4 regions of the Propionivibrio pelophilus DSM 12018 genome follow, and region 4 is predicted to be linked to each of the others. Evidence: predicted binding sites of a transcription regulator. Region 4 holds the regulator's gene; each other region holds the start of a gene.
The links. Region 4 encodes sigma-54, which starts transcription at its own class of promoters, with help from an activator protein. Its sites were predicted from a motif close to TGGCACGCTTNCTGCTNA; they were not measured.
Positions count from the first base shown of each region.

Region 1 (4,212 bases), on a different contig from region 4:
CAGCCGCCGGAACGGCGCCGGATCGTCCTGGCCGATGACGATCAGCCGGGTGCGCTGCCGCAGCGCGTCCGGCAGTCCCGCCAGCGCCTTCAGGCTGCGATCAAGCCCCTTGGTCTTGAACCCCGAACCGACTTGCAGAAGCAGCAGGTCATCGTCGCCCAGCCCGAATTCCTTGCGGAAAGCGGCGCGAATTTCCGCCGCATTGGCCGGCGCCCGCCGGTCGCGCGCGATTCCCGGCGGCAAGAGGTGGAAACGCTGCGGCGGCGTGCCGTAGTGCTTCTCGAAGAACGGCTGCTGCACCTGCGAGATCATCAGGATCTCGGTCGTGCTCTCCGGCGCAAAGACGGCGCGCTCGTAGGCGGCGAAATGGCGGTAACGGGCGGAGAGCCGGTAGAGTGGATTGCGCAGCGTGCGCGCCTTCTCCTCGTAACACGGATCGGCGGCGAAATAGACATCGAGGCCGGGCATCTTGTTGAAACCGACCACGCGATCGGCCGGCCGCCGCTCGAGGTCGCGGAAAACCCAGTCGGTGAAGCGAGCATTGCGCCGGACGTTGCTGAACGCGCTCACCGGCACGACGACGACCTCGAACCCGGGAGGAATTTCGCCCTCCCAGCCCATCGTATAAACGCGGATCGCGTGCCCGCGCGCCTGACAGGCCAGCGCGATGCGCAGAAAGTCGCGCTGCAGGCCGCCGAACGGAAAGTACTTGTAGAGACAGAAGGCGAGTTGCATCAGCGATTCTCCGGAGGCGGCTCGACGCCGCGCGGACGTTTGTAGCGGTTGTAGCTCCACAGATACTGCGCCGGGCACTGCATGATCAGGCGTTCGATCTCGTGATTGATCCGCTGCGCACGCTCCTCGGTCGTCCCGGTGATCGGTTGCGACGGCGCCTGCAGGTGAAAATGGTAACCCGCGCCGCCCGGCAGGCGCTCGGCCCAGACCATGATCACCGCCGCGTGGGTTTCGGTCAGCCGCGCCGCCAGCGTCATCGTGTAGGCCGGCTTGCCAAAGAAGTCGAGCCAGCGCCCCTCGCCCATCTTCGGTGCCTGGTCCGGCAGCATGCCGACCGCCTCGCCCTTTTTCAGCGCCTTGATCAGCGAACGCACGCCGGCCAGATCGGCCGCCGCGATACGCAACTGCCCGCGCGCGCGCCTCTCCTCGATCATCGCCTGCAGCCAGCGCTGCTTCGGCGGGCGGTAGAGCACGGTGATCGGGGCATGCGTCGACAGGTACTGTGCGGTCACTTCGAAGCAACCGAGATGCGGGGTGAGATAGAGGATGCCCCTGCCGTCGCGCATCGCCGCCTCGGCCAGCTCCCAGCCGGACACTTTCACAACACGCCCGACGACTTCCTCCAACGGGCGCAACCAGATTTTCGGCAGCTCCAGCGACTGCCGCCCGGCCTCGGCGACGGCCGCCGCCCGCACGCGGCGTTCGCCCGCCTCGCCGAGCGCCAGCTGCATGTTCTCGCGCAGGTGCCGCCGATAGGTCGGGGAAAACAGCCAGGACAGCCAGCCGGCGACGGCGCCCAGGCGATGCAGCCAAAGGAGCGGCAGATGACTGAGCAGACGAAAGACGAACGCCACGAATAACCCTGTTGATAACGGGTTTGACCCCGGATTTCCGAAAAACTACAATTATCCCATTCGCCGAGTTAATCAGGACAACTTGCAGGGCGAAAAGCATCGTCAGATGCTGCAAATACTGCTAAAGCGTCGTCTGCTCGAACCCCGGAGTCGACTTCGCTGTCGTACCGGGGTTTTTCATTGGAGCACATGTCACATGTCCAGAGAGTATCTCTTTACCTCCGAGTCGGTTGGCGAAGGCCATCCCGACAAGGTCGCCGACCAGATTTCCGATTCCGTCCTCGACGCCATCCTGGCTGAAGACCCGACGGGCCGCGTCGCCTGCGAGACGCTGGTATCCACCGGCCTCGTCGTGATTTCCGGCGAAATCACCACCAAGGCGCACATCAACTACCGCGAGATCGCCCAGGAAGCCGTGCGCCGCATCGGCTACAACGATTCCGAAATCGGCTTCGACTACAAGAGCTGCGCCGTGCTCGCGGCGATCAACCGCCAGTCGCCGGACATCGCCCAGGGCGTCAATGAAGGCCAGGGCATCGACCTCGACCAGGGCGCCGGCGACCAGGGCCTGATGTTCGGCTACGCCTGCCGCGAAACGCCGACACTGATGCCGTTCCCGATCTACTATGCGCACCGCCTCATGCAGCGCCAGGCCGAGGTACGCAAGGACGGCCGCCTGCCGTGGCTGCGCCCGGACGCCAAAAGCCAGCTCTCGGTGCACTACGTCGACGGCAAGCCGGTAGCCATCGACACCGTCGTCGTCTCCACGCAACACAACCCGGACATTTCGCACGCCCAGCTCTCCGAGGCGGTGATCGAGGAAATCATCAAGCCGGTCCTGCCGAAGGACATGCTGACCGACAAGACCCGCTTCCTGATCAACCCGACCGGCCGCTTCGTCGTCGGCGGCCCGCACGGTGACTGCGGCCTGACCGGGCGCAAGATCATCGTCGACACCTACGGTGGCACCGCTCGTCACGGCGGCGGAGCCTTCTCGGGCAAGGACCCGTCCAAGGTCGACCGCTCGGCGGCCTACGCCGCGCGCTACGTGGCGAAAAACGTCGTCGCCGCCGGCCTCGCCGACCGTTGCGAAGTGCAGATCGCCTACGCCATCGGTGTCGCCAAGCCCGTGTCGCTGATGGTCGAAACCTTCGGCACCGGCAAGATCGCCGACGAAAAGATCGCCGAACTGGTTGGCCAGCACTTCGACCTGCGCCCGAAGGGCATCATCCAGACGCTTGACCTGCTTCGGCCGATCTACACCAAGACCGCCGCCTACGGCCACTTCGGTCGCGAGGAGCCGGAATTCACCTGGGAAGCGATCGACAAGGCCCCCGCGTTGCGCGCCGACGCCGGTCTGTAATTTCCCTGCGCAAGCCGGAAAGCCGACGACGCCGTTCGTCGGCTTTTTTGTATCTTTCAGGCGCATGGCGGCCAGGAAGAATTTCTGATAAAACTTCGACCTGCGCCCTCCATCCTCGCCCAAAATGCTCAAGAGAATCAGTGTCAAGCAACTCACCGTCGGGATGTTCCTCAAGGAATTCTGCGGCTCCTGGATGGAACACCCGTTCTGGCGCAATTCCTTCGTGATTACCGACCCGAAGGACATCGAGCGCATCCGGGCGAGCAGCATCCAGGAAGTGTGGATCGACTGCGCGAAAGGCATCGACGTTGCCCCGGATGAATCGGCGATTTCCGAGGCCGAGTCGGAGGCGCAGGTTGACGCCGAGCTGCACAAGGCCGCCGAAGCGCAACGTGAAATAGCACCGACGTCGACCAAGGAGGAACTGGCCCGCGCCGCCAGGATCTGCGCCCAGGCCCGGCGCGCGGTCACCTCGATGTTCCAGGAAGCGCGGATGGGCAAAGCCATCGACGCCGGCAACGCAAAAAAGCTTGTCGAGGAAATCTCCGATTCGGTGACGCGCAACCCCGGCGCCCTGATCAGCCTCGCCCGCCTGAAAACCGCCGACGACTACACCTACATGCATTCGGTCGCCGTCTGCGCGCTGATGATCGCCCTGGGCCGTCAACTCAAGCTCGACGAGGATCTGGTCAGCAAGCTCGGCATCGCCGGCCTGCTGCACGATCTGGGCAAGGCGATGATGCCTATGGAGGTGCTCAACAAGCCGGGCAAGCTCACCGACGACGAATTCCGGATCATGAAGAACCATCCGGCGGAAGGCTACAAGCTGCTGCAGGAAAGCCACGACATCGACGACATCACCTTCGACGTGGTCCTGCATCATCACGAAAAGACCGACGGCTCGGGCTACCCGAAGGGGCTCAAGAACAAGGAAATTAGCCTGTACGCCAAGATGGGCGCCGTCTGCGACGTCTACGACGCGATCACCTCCAACCGCCCCTACAAGGCCGGCTGGGACCCTGCCGAGTCGCTGCGCAAGATGGCCGAGTGGGCCGGCCACTTCGATCCGACAGTGTTCCAGGCCTTCGTCAAGAGCCTCGGCATCTACCCGATCGGCTCGCTGGTCCGGCTCAACTCCGGCCGTCTGGGCCTCGTCATCGAACAGTCGGCCAGGTCGTTGCTGACGCCGCGGATCAAGGTATTTTTCTCGACGCGCAGCAACACGCGGATTCCGACGGAAGTCATCGACCTCGCGCAGCC
Region 1 covers NZ_JCANUT010000005.1:3,597-7,808, reverse strand. Annotated here, with positions in the region: gene BO74_RS04035 (glycosyltransferase family 4 protein) at 1-735, opposite strand, end outside; gene BO74_RS04030 (lysophospholipid acyltransferase family protein) at 735-1,589, opposite strand; gene metK (methionine adenosyltransferase) at 1,786-2,952, shown strand; gene BO74_RS04020 (HD-GYP domain-containing protein) at 3,077-4,212, shown strand, end outside.
Region 1: metK (methionine adenosyltransferase) is a predicted target of sigma-54. The motif match lies at 1,697-1,714, and genes of this name have one in related genera.

Region 2 (4,212 bases), on a different contig from region 4:
GCCCGACCACCGGTGCAGGAACCGAGATAGGCCTGATCGATCGGTGTCCCGACGTACTGTGCCAGATCGAAGACGTTGTCGACGCTACTCGGGGCGGCCAGTTGTGGCTTGATCGTAGTGACATCGAAGGACAGTTCCTCGGCGTATTTGAAATCCGGATCGGTCGTGACGATCTCAAAGTCAGCGTTAACCTTGGCATCCACGTACGCCATCGTGATTTCGTCGGGCTGGATGTAGCAAGTCTTCGCGCCCATCTCGGTCGTCATGTTGCACAGCGCCATGCGCTCGGACATGCTGAACTGTTTGAGTACCGGCCCGGTGAATTCGATGGCCTTGTAGACGCCGTAATCGGCGCCCAGCTTGCCGATGATGTGCAGGATCACGTCCTTGGCATAGACGCCGTGCTGTACTGTGCCTTCGAGATTGATGCGGATGATTTCCGGCACGCGGAACCACAGTTTGCCGGTGGCCATGATGATTGCCAGATCTGTCGCACCCACGCCCGTACCGAAGGCACCGAAGGCCCCGTGCGTCGTCGTGTGCGAATCGGTGACGACCAGCAGTTGCCCGGGATACGCCAACCCCTTGTCGGCCAGGACCTGATGGCAAACCCCCTGATCGATGTCCATCAGCAGATCGATGCCCTGCTCCCAACAGAACTCGCGGAACTGTTTCTGGTTCGCCGCCTGCATGATCGACGAGGCCGGGGCGTAGTGATCGAGGAAGACGATCAGTTTTTTCGGATCGTAAACCCGCGTGCCGCCGATTTCGTGAAACGAGCGAATCGTTTGCAGATAGAGGTCGTTGACACCCGCGAGATCGACCTCGCAGTTGACGATTTCGCCGGTAACCACCTTGTCCTTGCCAGCGGCCCGAGACATGATTTTTTCAATTGCGTGCATTGCTTGCTCCTTGATTGCGTTACGTCTTACAGCATGAACATTTGAGCCAGCCAGGTGGCAAACAACCCACCCAGCGCCATCGGCAAACCGCTGATGCTCAACGTCTTCAGGCCCATGTTCATGTCGTACTCGTTCATCTTGGTGAATACCCAGAAGAAACTGTCATTGACATGGCAGATCAGGCGGGCACCCGCACCGGTGGCCAGGAAGATCAAAATCGGATCCATATTCAGTTGTGCGGCCATCGGAGCGCAGAGCGTAGCCGCGGTAATGACCGCGACCGTGCCAGAACCCTGAATGGCTTTGAGCAGGCCGGAAATAACGAACGGAATCAGGATGAACGGCAGGCCGCTCTGCGCCACGTAGTCCGCAACGGCATTCCCCGCCCCCGAGATCTTCAGGATCGCGCCAAGCGAACCACCGGCCGCGGTGATGAAGATGATCTGGCCGGACTCGGTTAGCGCCGCATCCATGATCTTCAGGACCTTTTCCTTGCCGATTCGCTTGCCGAGCATGACGATGGCCAATACCGTGCCGAGTGCCAGAGCGACGTTGGCATCGCCGATGAAAGCGAAGATCTGCGCCACCGGGTGCTTCTTGCCAAGGAGCATCGAACTCGTCGTATTGAGCAGGATCAGCACCATCGGGAACAGCAATGGAAACAGCGACGGCATCGTGCCCGGCATATCCTTCTCGCTGGTGACATCGGCCGGCGTATCCGTGCTGGTCGCGTGGTACTGATAGGCTTCCGGGTGCTTTCTGGCCACGTAGAACATCGCCCAGGCCCAGCCGAACAGCGTCATGAAGATCGCGGCGAACGAGCCATAGGCAATCGCACGGCCGATATCGATCTTCAGCAATCCGGCAACGGCCAATGGCCCGGGCGTCGGCGGAACGTAAACGTGTGTCGCCAAAAGACCCGCCGCCAGCGAGACCGCCAGCGCGGAAAACGCCACGCCGCTCTTGTTGGAAATCGCCTTGGCGAGCGGGGAAAGGATGACGTATCCGACGTCGCTGAACACCGGAATCGAGATCAGGTAACCGGCGATGGACATGGCGAACGGCGACTTCTTCTGCCCGAGCATCCGGACGCAATCGACCGCCAGCCGACGCGCCCCGCCGGAATCTTCCAGATACTTTCCGAGCATCACGCCGAAGATGATGATGATGCCAATGCTGCTCAGGGTTTTCCCGAACCCTTCGGTAATTCCCTTGACGACGGCAACGCCTTCCATGCCGGACAAAAGACCGATGGTTACCGCGCCGACAAGCAGTGCCACAAAGGCACTGATGCGCAGCTTGATCGCGAGAAACAGTAGAACGACGAGGCCAATTCCAAAGGCCATTATGGATGACATATAACCCTCCTTGTGTGATGGAAAAATCCGACAGTTGCTTAGCAATGACCATGCCAAACAAAAAACACACATATAAACAGCATGTTACAAGCAATCATCCGAGATGCCGAAGAGCTAATGTTCCATATCGTTTCACACACGTACCATAAAGTTTCAATCATGCAATAATTCAGCGCCCCCACCCAACATAAGCTCATCGCAAAGAGAATCTTCAATGACGAAAATTACATTTCTTGCCCCGGCAGAACGCCTTCTTGACGAGGCACGCTGTGCTCTTGAAGGCAACGACAAGGATATTGATTTTTCTGTCGGGCTACTGAGCGAGGGAGTCCGCGTTGTTTCATCGCTCGTTTCACGAGGCACCGAGATCGTCATCAGTCGAGGCGGAACCGCCTCAGCGATTCGCGATTCAGGACAGGACGCAATCGTTGTCGACATCCCTGTTACCGGGTTCGACATTATTCGGGCTATCGAAAAGGCAAAATGCCATGGAACCCACATCGCCGCCGTGGCGTTCCCGGCGATGATCAGGGGAATCGAAAGTCTGATTTCCGCTTTGGGAATTGACCTGAGACTTTATCCCCTGGAGTCCGAGCATGAAGTCGAAGATCAGGTCAAGCAGGCGCTTAGTGACGGGGCCGATGTCGTTGTCGGTGGCTATGTCACGCTCCTTGCCACGCAAAAATTCGGCTATCCGGCCGAATTGATCGAGAGCGGCCGTGAGGGAATCATCCAGGCCGTCGCGGAGGCGCGGCGAATCGCCCATGCGCGAAACATCGAAAAGGCGAAAGCGGAAGTGTTCCGCGCCGTGCTCGACTACTCCTACGACGGAATTCTCTCCGTCGATCAAACAACCCGAATCTCCGTCTTCAACCCCGTTGCCGAGCGGATCACCGGTTTGCGCAGCAGCGAGGTAATGGGACGAAAAATTGCCGACGTATGGCCGACTCTGCGCATCCAGAACGTCATCGCGACCGGCCAGGAGGATCTCGGCCAGATCCTCAGCATCAACGACACGGACGTGCTGTGCAACACGGTGCCCATCCTCGTCAACGAGCAGTGCGTCGGCGTCATCGTCACCTTTCAGGACGTCGCGCAAATCCAGAAGGTGGAAGCCCAGGTTCGCCAACGCATTTACGCGACTGGGCACGTTGCCCGTTTCACCTTCGCCGACATCGTGACCCGGAACGAAGATGTCCGGCGCACGATCGAAATCGCCAAGGATTACTCGTTGGCCGATTCGTCGATCCTGATCATTGGAGAAACCGGTTGCGGCAAGGAGTTGTTCGCGCAAAGCTGCCATAGCTACAGCCGATGCAAAGACGGGCCGTTTGTGGCCATCAACTGCGCAGCTTTGCCCGGCCAGATTCTGGAAAGCGAGCTATTCGGTTACGTGGGTGGCGCGTTCACCGGCGCCAGCCAGAAAGGAAAGCCGGGCGTGTTCGAGATGGCGCACGGTGGCACCCTATTTCTCGACGAGATTGGCGAAATCGAATTCACGACACAAGGAAAGCTGCTCCGCGTCCTGCAGGAAAAAAAGGTCATGCGCCTCGGTAGCGACAAGCTGATTCCAATCGACGTCCGCGTCATCGCCGCCACCAACAAGAACCTTAAAAAACTCGTCGACCAGAACGCATTTCGCGCCGACCTGTACTATCGTCTGAACGTACTTCAACTTCGCCTCCAACCCCTGCGTTCTCGCAAACAGGACATCGGCGCACTCGCAGAAGCATTTCTTCAGGAGCACGCGACCGACCGGCGAAAGAGGTTGTCGCCGAGTGCGGTGAATGCTCTGGAGAGTTACGACTGGCCTGGGAACATCAGAGAGCTGAGAAATATCGTCCAGCGCCTGATGGTCTCGTGCAAGCAGCAAAGCATCAGCGCCGACGCGGTCAAACTGGCGCTGGCAGATCTGGAGGAGCCGGTTGAGTACGCACCGGAGACATTGGCTG
Region 2 covers NZ_JCANUT010000030.1:2,711-6,922, forward strand. Annotated here, with positions in the region: gene BO74_RS12685 (3-isopropylmalate dehydratase large subunit) at 1-902, opposite strand, end outside; gene BO74_RS12690 (GntP family permease) at 929-2,260, opposite strand; gene BO74_RS12695 (sigma 54-interacting transcriptional regulator) at 2,475-4,212, shown strand, end outside.
Region 2: BO74_RS12690 (GntP family permease) is a predicted target of sigma-54. The motif match lies at 2,299-2,316, and genes of this name have one in related genera.

Region 3 (4,212 bases), on a different contig from region 4:
TGCCACGCTCATAGTAGCCGGGACGAACGATCTGGACGTGCCCGAGTTGCGAATGGATCGTTGCCTCCCGGCCATCGGCGAGAATCCAGGCGATAAATCCACCGGCCAGCAGGAACGCAACGACACCGGCCGCGACCGTCAGCAAGGCCACAGCGCTTCGCCGGGCATTCCGGTGCAGATTGCGCATCGCCAACTGGAGATCACGAGAAAGACTCTGCATGATTTGCGGCTATCTGAATTAACGTTTACTGTGAGCTTGATAAGTTTAGTCCGTCGAACCGGATTCCGTAAGCGTTCCGGTGCTGCTAATTCGGAGTTAACCATGCAAGCGTTCGACTATGATGCCGCATTCTCGCGCAACATTGGCTGGGTGACCGAGGCCGAACAGGCTCGTCTGCGGAATGCACGGGTGGCCATTGGCGGACTTGGTGGAGTTGGGGGCGTACACCTCCTGACACTCGCTCGCCTGGGGATAGGAAAATTCTCGATCGCCGATTTCGACGCTTTCGACCTGGTCAATTTCAATCGACAGGTCGGTGCGACGATGTGCAGCGTCGGGCACCCGAAACTCGATGTCCTCGCTGAAATGGCCAAAGACATCAACCCGGAAATCGAATTGCGCTGTTTTCCCCAAGGCATTCGGCGGGACACGCTCGACGATTTTCTGGAGGACGCCGAGGTTTACGTCGATGGTCTGGACTTCTTTGCGTTCGACGCACGACAAATGACATTTGCCGCATGCCAGGAAAGAAAAATCCCGGCCGTCACCGCTGCACCACTGGGTATGGGAACCGCACAGTTGGTCTTCGGCCCCGGCGGAATGTCTTTCGAAGACTACTTCGGCCTCAAGGACTGCGCCGATGAACTGGAAATGGCGATCCGCTTCCTGGTCGGCTTGTCCCCAGCCATGCTGCAGCGCGGCTATGTCGCCGACATGAGCCGGATCGATCTCGCCAACCGCAAGGGCCCGTCCAGCATAGCGGCCTGCCAGTTATGCGCCGGAGTGGCCGCCGTCGAAACGCTCAAGCTCCTGCTGAGACGCCGTGGTGTCCACCTGGCGCCCTGGGGCAGCCAGTTCGACGCCTACCGGCAGCGATTTACCCGCACATGGCGCCCGGGCGGTCACCGCAACCCCTTGCAGATTCTGATGAGGACGCTGGTCAAGGCCCAATTGGCCCGATCGGGCCAGTGAATCTACGGTTTCCGGACCAGGATGTTGTAACAATTCCCGGACACCGCCTCGGACACCATCGCAAATCCGGCATCCAGAAATCGCTGGCGGATGTCAGATTGCTCGTACGGCGTATAAAGGATGCCTTTTTTAATCCCCCAGCGGTTGATGCGCTCCGCGATGTTTCTCAGCGGCCAGCCACCGCGCGGGTAAAGCAGGACATTGGCCGCCAGCGTCCCGTCAGTCTTCAGCACCCGATAAATATCCCGCAACGCCCCATCGACGTCGGGAAAGCAATGAACCGAATTGGCGATATTCGCGGTATCGAACGAATCATCCCCGAACGGCAATGCCGCCGCATCGGCATGGCGCAACTCGATTTCCGGATGCTTGCGGAAACGATGGCGCGCCCCGGCCAGCATCGACTCAGCGTAGTCCACGCCGACAATATGAACGGGAGGCAGCTTTTTCCACCGCCGCCAGCGCAGAATCAGCTCAAGAAGCGTCCCCGTGCCACAGGCCACCTCGAGATGATCCGGGCCATAGTTCGGCCCGAAAAAACGTAATTGTGATCCCAGTGTGCTGTTGTATGCGAAGGTGAGAATGAAAAAGCCTCGGACGTCGTACCACCACGGATCCGACTTGTAGGCTTCAGCAATCTCGTCCCGGGACTTCCCTGAAGGCATCTGTCCTGTTTCCAATTCCGTATTCCTCCCTTTGTCCATGATAGACAGTCAACGTAGTTGAATACAAAGCCCTGACACCTTGCCTCATCAATCGGAAGAAGGATATCAGTCACGCGTCAGCGGAATGTCGAAAAACTTTACAAACCAACACCAAGAGATATGACTTAGATAATAAACAAAACAAGTTTCAACGAGTTATAACTTTCGGCACTAAAAATGCTTATAAATCGGTGCAGAAAGTCCTTTGCTGACAAAGCAAGAAACGAAGGAGTATGGCCATGAGAAAACTTGCACATGCATTGATCGCGAGCACAATGTTCGGAATGATTCCTGGCCAGGCGGCAGCAGAGTTGTATCTCTACTCCCCCCCAAGCCTGGACATCATGAACAATCAGGCTTGCTTGGCGGAAGGAGATTTCGTCAGTTGTTCGACGACCTTCCTTAACTATCTGGCTAGCATCAGTCCAACTAACACGTCGGAACCAGCAGGTTACGTGGTCGATGCGAACCAGGGCGCACTGAAATCAATGGTCGTGGTAGGTACTGGTGCGGGCGGCCAGATTCCTATCAATACGGATTTCAGTACGCAGATCGACCAAGCGTACGAAGTTCCCAATAATGGGAATTTTGATAGCGCAACTGCAGCCGAACCGATCAACGGCCCGACTGACGGTGACTCGACCAAAGCGTGGGACATGACGATCCAATCGCTGATCGATGCACTTACCATTGGCGACACACGTTACAACATGCTGATCGGTTACGATTTCAATGAAACCGGCGGCACTGGACAAGCCACCCAGATCTGGTCCATGGTGACGCTACGCGATGTCGACGGGAGCCTTGCCCCGCTCAATTTCGAACTCACGCTGAACGACGGGCGCACCCCCGGTGATTTGCAGATTCCTGCTTCTCATGTCTACGATTTCACGACCACCAAGACCTTCGACGGAATCACCCCGACGGCCATTAACTACTACACAGACATGACCTACATCGCCGGCGACATCTGCGTCCTGCCGGATGGCACGTTTATGCCGCTTATCGGCGGAGCAACGACCTGCCCAGACGGCTACACGCACATTTCGAACAACCTGGGTACCAACGGGGCCGAATGGATTTCCTATATCCCGGAACTTGACGAAAACCTCGAGTATTACATGAGCCTCGGTTACGACGTACTGTCCGCGCAAGTCAAGATCGGTTGCTTCGTTACCGAAGGACCTCTTGCCACGGCGTGCAACGACGGTGGCTACGACGACATCTTCATCATGGCGGCCGATGTAAGACAAGACGTTCCGGAACCGGCAACCCTGTTGCTGGTTGGCCTTCCACTCCTTGGCCTCGGAATGATCCGTCGCCGGAAGTCCTGAATCGGTTCTCTGGCACAACACTCAAACGGCGACTTCGGTCGCCGTTTTTTTGTAGCTCGATTTTCTCACCCCACAAATAGTCGACACGTTCCGCAATGCTTCCGACGAGTCTCGGCGAGATCACAAAAGAGAAATATAGGACGTGCTGATTTATTGAAGATTTGTCATTCCGGCGAAGGCCGGAATCCAGAAAATTCAACGAACTGGACCCCGGCCTTCGCCGGGGTGACGAATATTTCAGCGTTTCCTTAAGTAAACGCTGAACAAATAGCGTTTTCGTAGATTGCTTGATCAGCGAGCACAATTGGTCGGGGCAAGAGGAGTGTTTCCGCAGCTTTTTCAACGTTTATGGGGCTTTCCTAAACAGAATTGGAGATATTCGCGGTATCGAAGGAACAATCGCAGAACGGCCACGCCACCTCATCTGCGAGACGCAGTTCCGTATGCATCCGATAGCGATACCGTGCCCCAGTCGCCACGCCAGGATCAACGCGGGGAGCTCTTCACGTGCCACACGCTACCGTACCTTGAAGCGCCAAGAACATCTTTCAACAAGCAGAGCCATTGTCGAGATACTTTACACAGCAAAACAAAAAACAAAGCAAAAAACAACACCAATCCTTTATATTCATAAAGTTACGACGTATGGCACACCACTTGCATTAGTTAGGGTGAGGCCAAAATGGCTGGATAATGTTCTTATCGAAAGGAGAACTGTTATGAAAAAAACTTTGCTTTCCCTGGCCGTCACATCGGTTTTGGGTCTTGCAAGTGCCTCAGCTTCGGCCATCGGCACGTTCAACGAGTTCACTGTAGACGAATCCAGTGTTCTAGGGTTTAGCGATAACTTCACTTATTTTGAGGCCGACAAACTTAACGGTCTCTACAATGAAGTGCTGACAGTTAACACCAACGGCACATTTGACTCGGTGGGTTACGCCGAGTGGGGGCAATATGCCTACAACGACGGTGCGAACGCGAT
Region 3 covers NZ_JCANUT010000013.1:56,358-60,569, reverse strand. Annotated here, with positions in the region: gene BO74_RS08020 (ABC transporter permease) at 1-220, opposite strand, end outside; gene BO74_RS08015 (ThiF family adenylyltransferase) at 323-1,192, shown strand; gene BO74_RS08010 (class I SAM-dependent methyltransferase) at 1,195-1,872, opposite strand; gene BO74_RS08005 (PEP-CTERM sorting domain-containing protein) at 2,136-3,230, shown strand; gene pepA (flocculation-associated PEP-CTERM protein PepA) at 3,758-4,212, shown strand, end outside.
Region 3: BO74_RS08005 (PEP-CTERM sorting domain-containing protein) is a predicted target of sigma-54. The motif match lies at 2,063-2,080, and genes of this name have one in related genera.

Region 4 (4,212 bases):
TTGATCAGGCCCTGGCGGCGTTGGACGACGAGTTTTCGCGAGCACGGCAAGTCTGGCAGCGTAAATTCGGCGCGGACATGCCTCCCGTTGATGCGTCCGAACGCGCGCGCCAGGCTAATTTCATGGTGCGCCGCGGATTCTCCGGGGATATCATTCGCCGTTTGTTGCGTGGTGATTACGAAGGCGATCAATAAGAGATGTCCGAAAACAATCTGATGTCCGAAAACAACTTGGGCGAAAGCAGCAAGCTATCCACGCGTAACCTCAAGAAACGCTACAAGAAGCGGACCGTCGTCGAGGATGTCTCGCTCGAAGTGCGTAGCGGTGAGGTCGTCGGATTGCTGGGGCCGAATGGTGCGGGGAAAACGACCTGTTTCTACATGGTGGTTGGTCTCGTGGCCTGCGATGGAGGCGATGTTTATCTGAATGATAGAAAGATTACCCACTTGCCCATCCACCAGCGTGCCAAGCTCGGGGTGTCCTATCTTCCCCAGGAAGCCTCGGTGTTCCGCAAGCTGACGGTCGTCGAGAACATCAAGGCGGTGCTTGAACTACGCAAGCTGCCACGTGAAGAAGTCGAACATCGCGCCGAGCAGTTGCTGGAAGAGCTTCATATCAGCCATATCCGCAACAGCTCGGCGGCCTCGCTGTCCGGCGGCGAGCGGCGGCGGGTGGAAATCGCGCGGGCGTTGTCTACCGATCCGCGCTTCATTCTGCTCGACGAGCCGTTTGCCGGGGTCGACCCGATCGCCGTGTTGGATATCCAGAAAATCATCCGCTTCCTCAAGGAACGCAACATCGGCGTGCTGATCACCGACCATAACGTGCGCGAGACGCTTGGGATTTGCGATCACGCCTATATCCTCAACGAGGGCGGGGTGCTGGCGGCTGGCCGGCCAGATGAAATCATTTATAATGAAAACGTACGTAAGGTCTATCTTGGCGAGAATTTCCGCCTGTGATCTCGCCTCTGATACCGGCTCGACCGTTTCGTCAAAAAATTGTCTGTAATAGCGGTGTGCCGAGCATGCAGTTTCTTGCCGCCCTGTTCCCAACATGAAGCCATCTCTCCAGCTCAAGCTAACGCAGCACCTGGCGCTGACGCCGCAACTCCAGCAATCGATCAAGTTGCTGCAGCTGTCGACGCTTGAGCTTGAACAGGAACTCGAGAAGTATCTGCAGGAAAATCCCCTACTCGAGCGCGAGGACGAAAACTATTCCGCGGCTCCCCCGGAGTCCGGTCAAGATGCTGCAAGCGAGGACAGGAAGGCTGAAGAACCGGAAACGCCGAGCATGCCCGATTCGAAAGATGAGGATAGCTGGCTTGGTGATGCGGCGGAAGGAAATTACGCCAGCACGTCGGGATCTTTCGATGACGACGACGGTGACTATCAGGACGTTCAGGCCGCGACCACTTCCCTGCGTGAGCACCTCTCCTGGCAACTGGGCCTGATGAACTTGCCTGCGCGCGACCGCACGCTTGTTCAATGCCTGATCGACGCGCTGGACGATGATGGCTATCTGACCCAGTCGCTGGACGAATTGGTTGAAGCTCTGCCACCTGAGCTCGAGATCGAGCCGGAAGAGTTGCAGATTGCGTTGAAACACCTCCAGAACTTCGACCCGACGGGCGTAGGCGCGAGAAGTGCGCAAGAATGCCTGGTGCTGCAACTGAATGCGCTCCCCGTGGACGAGACGCAGCGCTTGGCTCTGGCAATCGTACGCAATCATCTCGACCTCCTTGCCGGACGGGATTTCGCCCGGCTCAGGAAGCTCACGGAGTGCGATGATGACCAGCTGCGTGAAGCGCAGTTCCTGATACGCAGCCTCAATCCTCGTCCCGGGGCTAGCTACGCCGCGCCCGATGCGCGCTATATCACCCCGGATGTGGTCGTGCGCAAGGTTCGTGGCCAATGGACGGTCAACATCAATTCGGATGCCTATCCGCGCTTGCGCATCAACAGCCTGTATGCCCAGATCCTCTCGCGGCAGCGTGGCTCGGGGTTGTCGGGGCAATTACAGGAGGCCCGCTGGCTGATCAAGAATGTTCAGCAGCGCTTTGACACGATTCTGCGCGTGGCGCAGTCCATCGTCGACCGTCAGCGCCAGTTTTTCGATCATGGCGAAGTTGCCATGCGGCCGCTGGTGCTCAGGGAAATCGCCGAGACACTCGGTTTGCACGAGTCGACGGTATCCCGGGTGACAACGCAAAAATACATGGCGACGCCGCGTGGCATCTTCGAACTGAAGTATTTCTTCGGCAGTCATGTGGCGACGGAAGCGGGGGGGGCGTGCTCGGCGACGGCCATTCGCGCACTGATAAAGCAACTGGTCGGTGCGGAAGATGCAAAAAAGCCGCTTTCGGACAGCCAGATCGCCGACCTTCTCGGGCAGCAGGGGATTGTTGTTGCCCGGCGGACGATCGCCAAATACAGGGAATCGCTGAATATTCCCCCCGTTAAACTGCGCAAGACGATCTAGCGAGGCCGCTGTTCTGTGTCTGACGATGACATGCTACCCTTACCCCTGTCTCTCTCGCGCAAATTGGCGAGAGGGGTTTAGAAAGTCGCTCTGGCGGCTATCCTCTTGAAAGGAGCTACACCATGAACCTGCAAATCAGTGGACACCATCTCGAAATTACCCCGGCGTTGCGTGACTACGTTACCGGCAAGCTCGAGCGGGTTACACGTCATTTCGATCATGTTATCGATGTGAGCGTGATCTTGTCGGTGGAAAAGCTGAAGCAGAAAGCCGAGGTTACGGTGCATCTGGCCGGCAAGGACATCTACGTCGAGTCGATCGATGAGGATCTTTACGCTGCCATTGACATTCTGGCCGACAAGCTGGACCGTCAGGTTCAGAAGTATAAGCAGAAGTTGCAGGACCATCATCGTGGCGAGAAGTTGAGCCAGCAAAGCGTCGTCGAATAACGTTACCCTTGTCAGGCGGATTTGGTCGTTGAGGCGGCCAAATCCGCCTTTTATTGTTTTCCCCTAGCCCTTCCGTTTTTTCTCGGGCGCGTCGACAGCATTACCATGAGCCAGATCAGCCAGTTACTTCCCCTCGAAAACATCGTTCTGGATTTGGAGGCGAGCAGCAAGAAGCGTGTTTTCGAACACGCGGGGCTTGTTTTTGAAAATAATCAGGGTATTGCCCGCAGCGCGGTGTTCGATAGCCTCTTTTCGCGCGAGAAACTCGGGTCGACTGGCCTCGGGCGGGGCATCGCTATTCCGCATGGACGTATCAAGGGCCTGAAGGAAGCCTGTGGGGCGTTTATTCGGCTGGTCTCGCCGATCCCCTTCGACTCGCCGGACGGTGAGCCTGTTTCGTTGTTGTTTGTGTTGCTCGTTCCCGAACAAGCAACCGAGCAGCATCTGCAGATCCTTTCCGAGCTGGCCGAGCGCTTTTCCGATCGTTCCTGCCGAGAAGCCTTGTCCTCGGCCGCGGATGCGGAAGCGGTACGGCAGACATTCGCTACCTGAAGGTGCCAAGAATGCTATCCATCCGCAAATTGAGCATTACCCAGCTTTATCAGGATCACCTGGAAAAACTGAAACTGACCTGGGTCGCCGCCGTGGGGGTCGAGCGCCATGTCGAGCTCAAGGACATGGAAACCTATGGGCCGGACGTTGTCGGCCACCTCAATCTGATTTATAGCCACCGCGTGCAGGTTATCGGCAAAGCCGAGCAGAACTGGGCAGGGCGTGCCGGCATGGATCGCTGGCACCGGCAGATCGACGATTTGATGGCGTGTGAACCGCCGGCCTTGATCATCGCTGACGATCTCGAGCCGATGCCAGGTTTGCCTGAGATCTGCGAAAAAACCGGGACGCCTTTGTTCAAGAGCCCGAAGGCCTGCTCCGCGGTCATCGATCTGCTGCATATCTACCTGGCCCGTCGATTTGCCGATACCGTTTCTGCGCACGGCGTGTTCATGGATGTTTTCGGGATGGGGGTGCTGATTACCGGCGAGTCCGGAATCGGAAAGAGTGAATTGGCCCTGGAGCTGGTTTCGCGTGGACACGGCCTCGTTGCCGACGATGTTGTTGAACTTGCGCGCACGGCTCCGACAACGATCGAAGGTCGCTGCCCCGGAATGCTCAAGGACTATCTGGAAGTGCGTGGCCTCGGCTTGCTCAACATCCGCACGATCTTCGGGGAAACCGCAGCCCGGCGCAAAATGAAGCTCAAACTGATCGTGCATTTGCAGAG
Region 4 covers NZ_JCANUT010000022.1:32,458-36,669, reverse strand. Annotated here, with positions in the region: gene recX (recombination regulator RecX) at 1-194, shown strand, start outside; gene lptB (LPS export ABC transporter ATP-binding protein) at 216-962, shown strand; gene BO74_RS10885 (RNA polymerase factor sigma-54) at 1,057-2,481, shown strand; gene hpf (ribosome hibernation-promoting factor, HPF/YfiA family) at 2,604-2,930, shown strand; gene ptsN (PTS IIA-like nitrogen regulatory protein PtsN) at 3,036-3,482, shown strand; gene hprK (HPr(Ser) kinase/phosphatase) at 3,503-4,212, shown strand, end outside.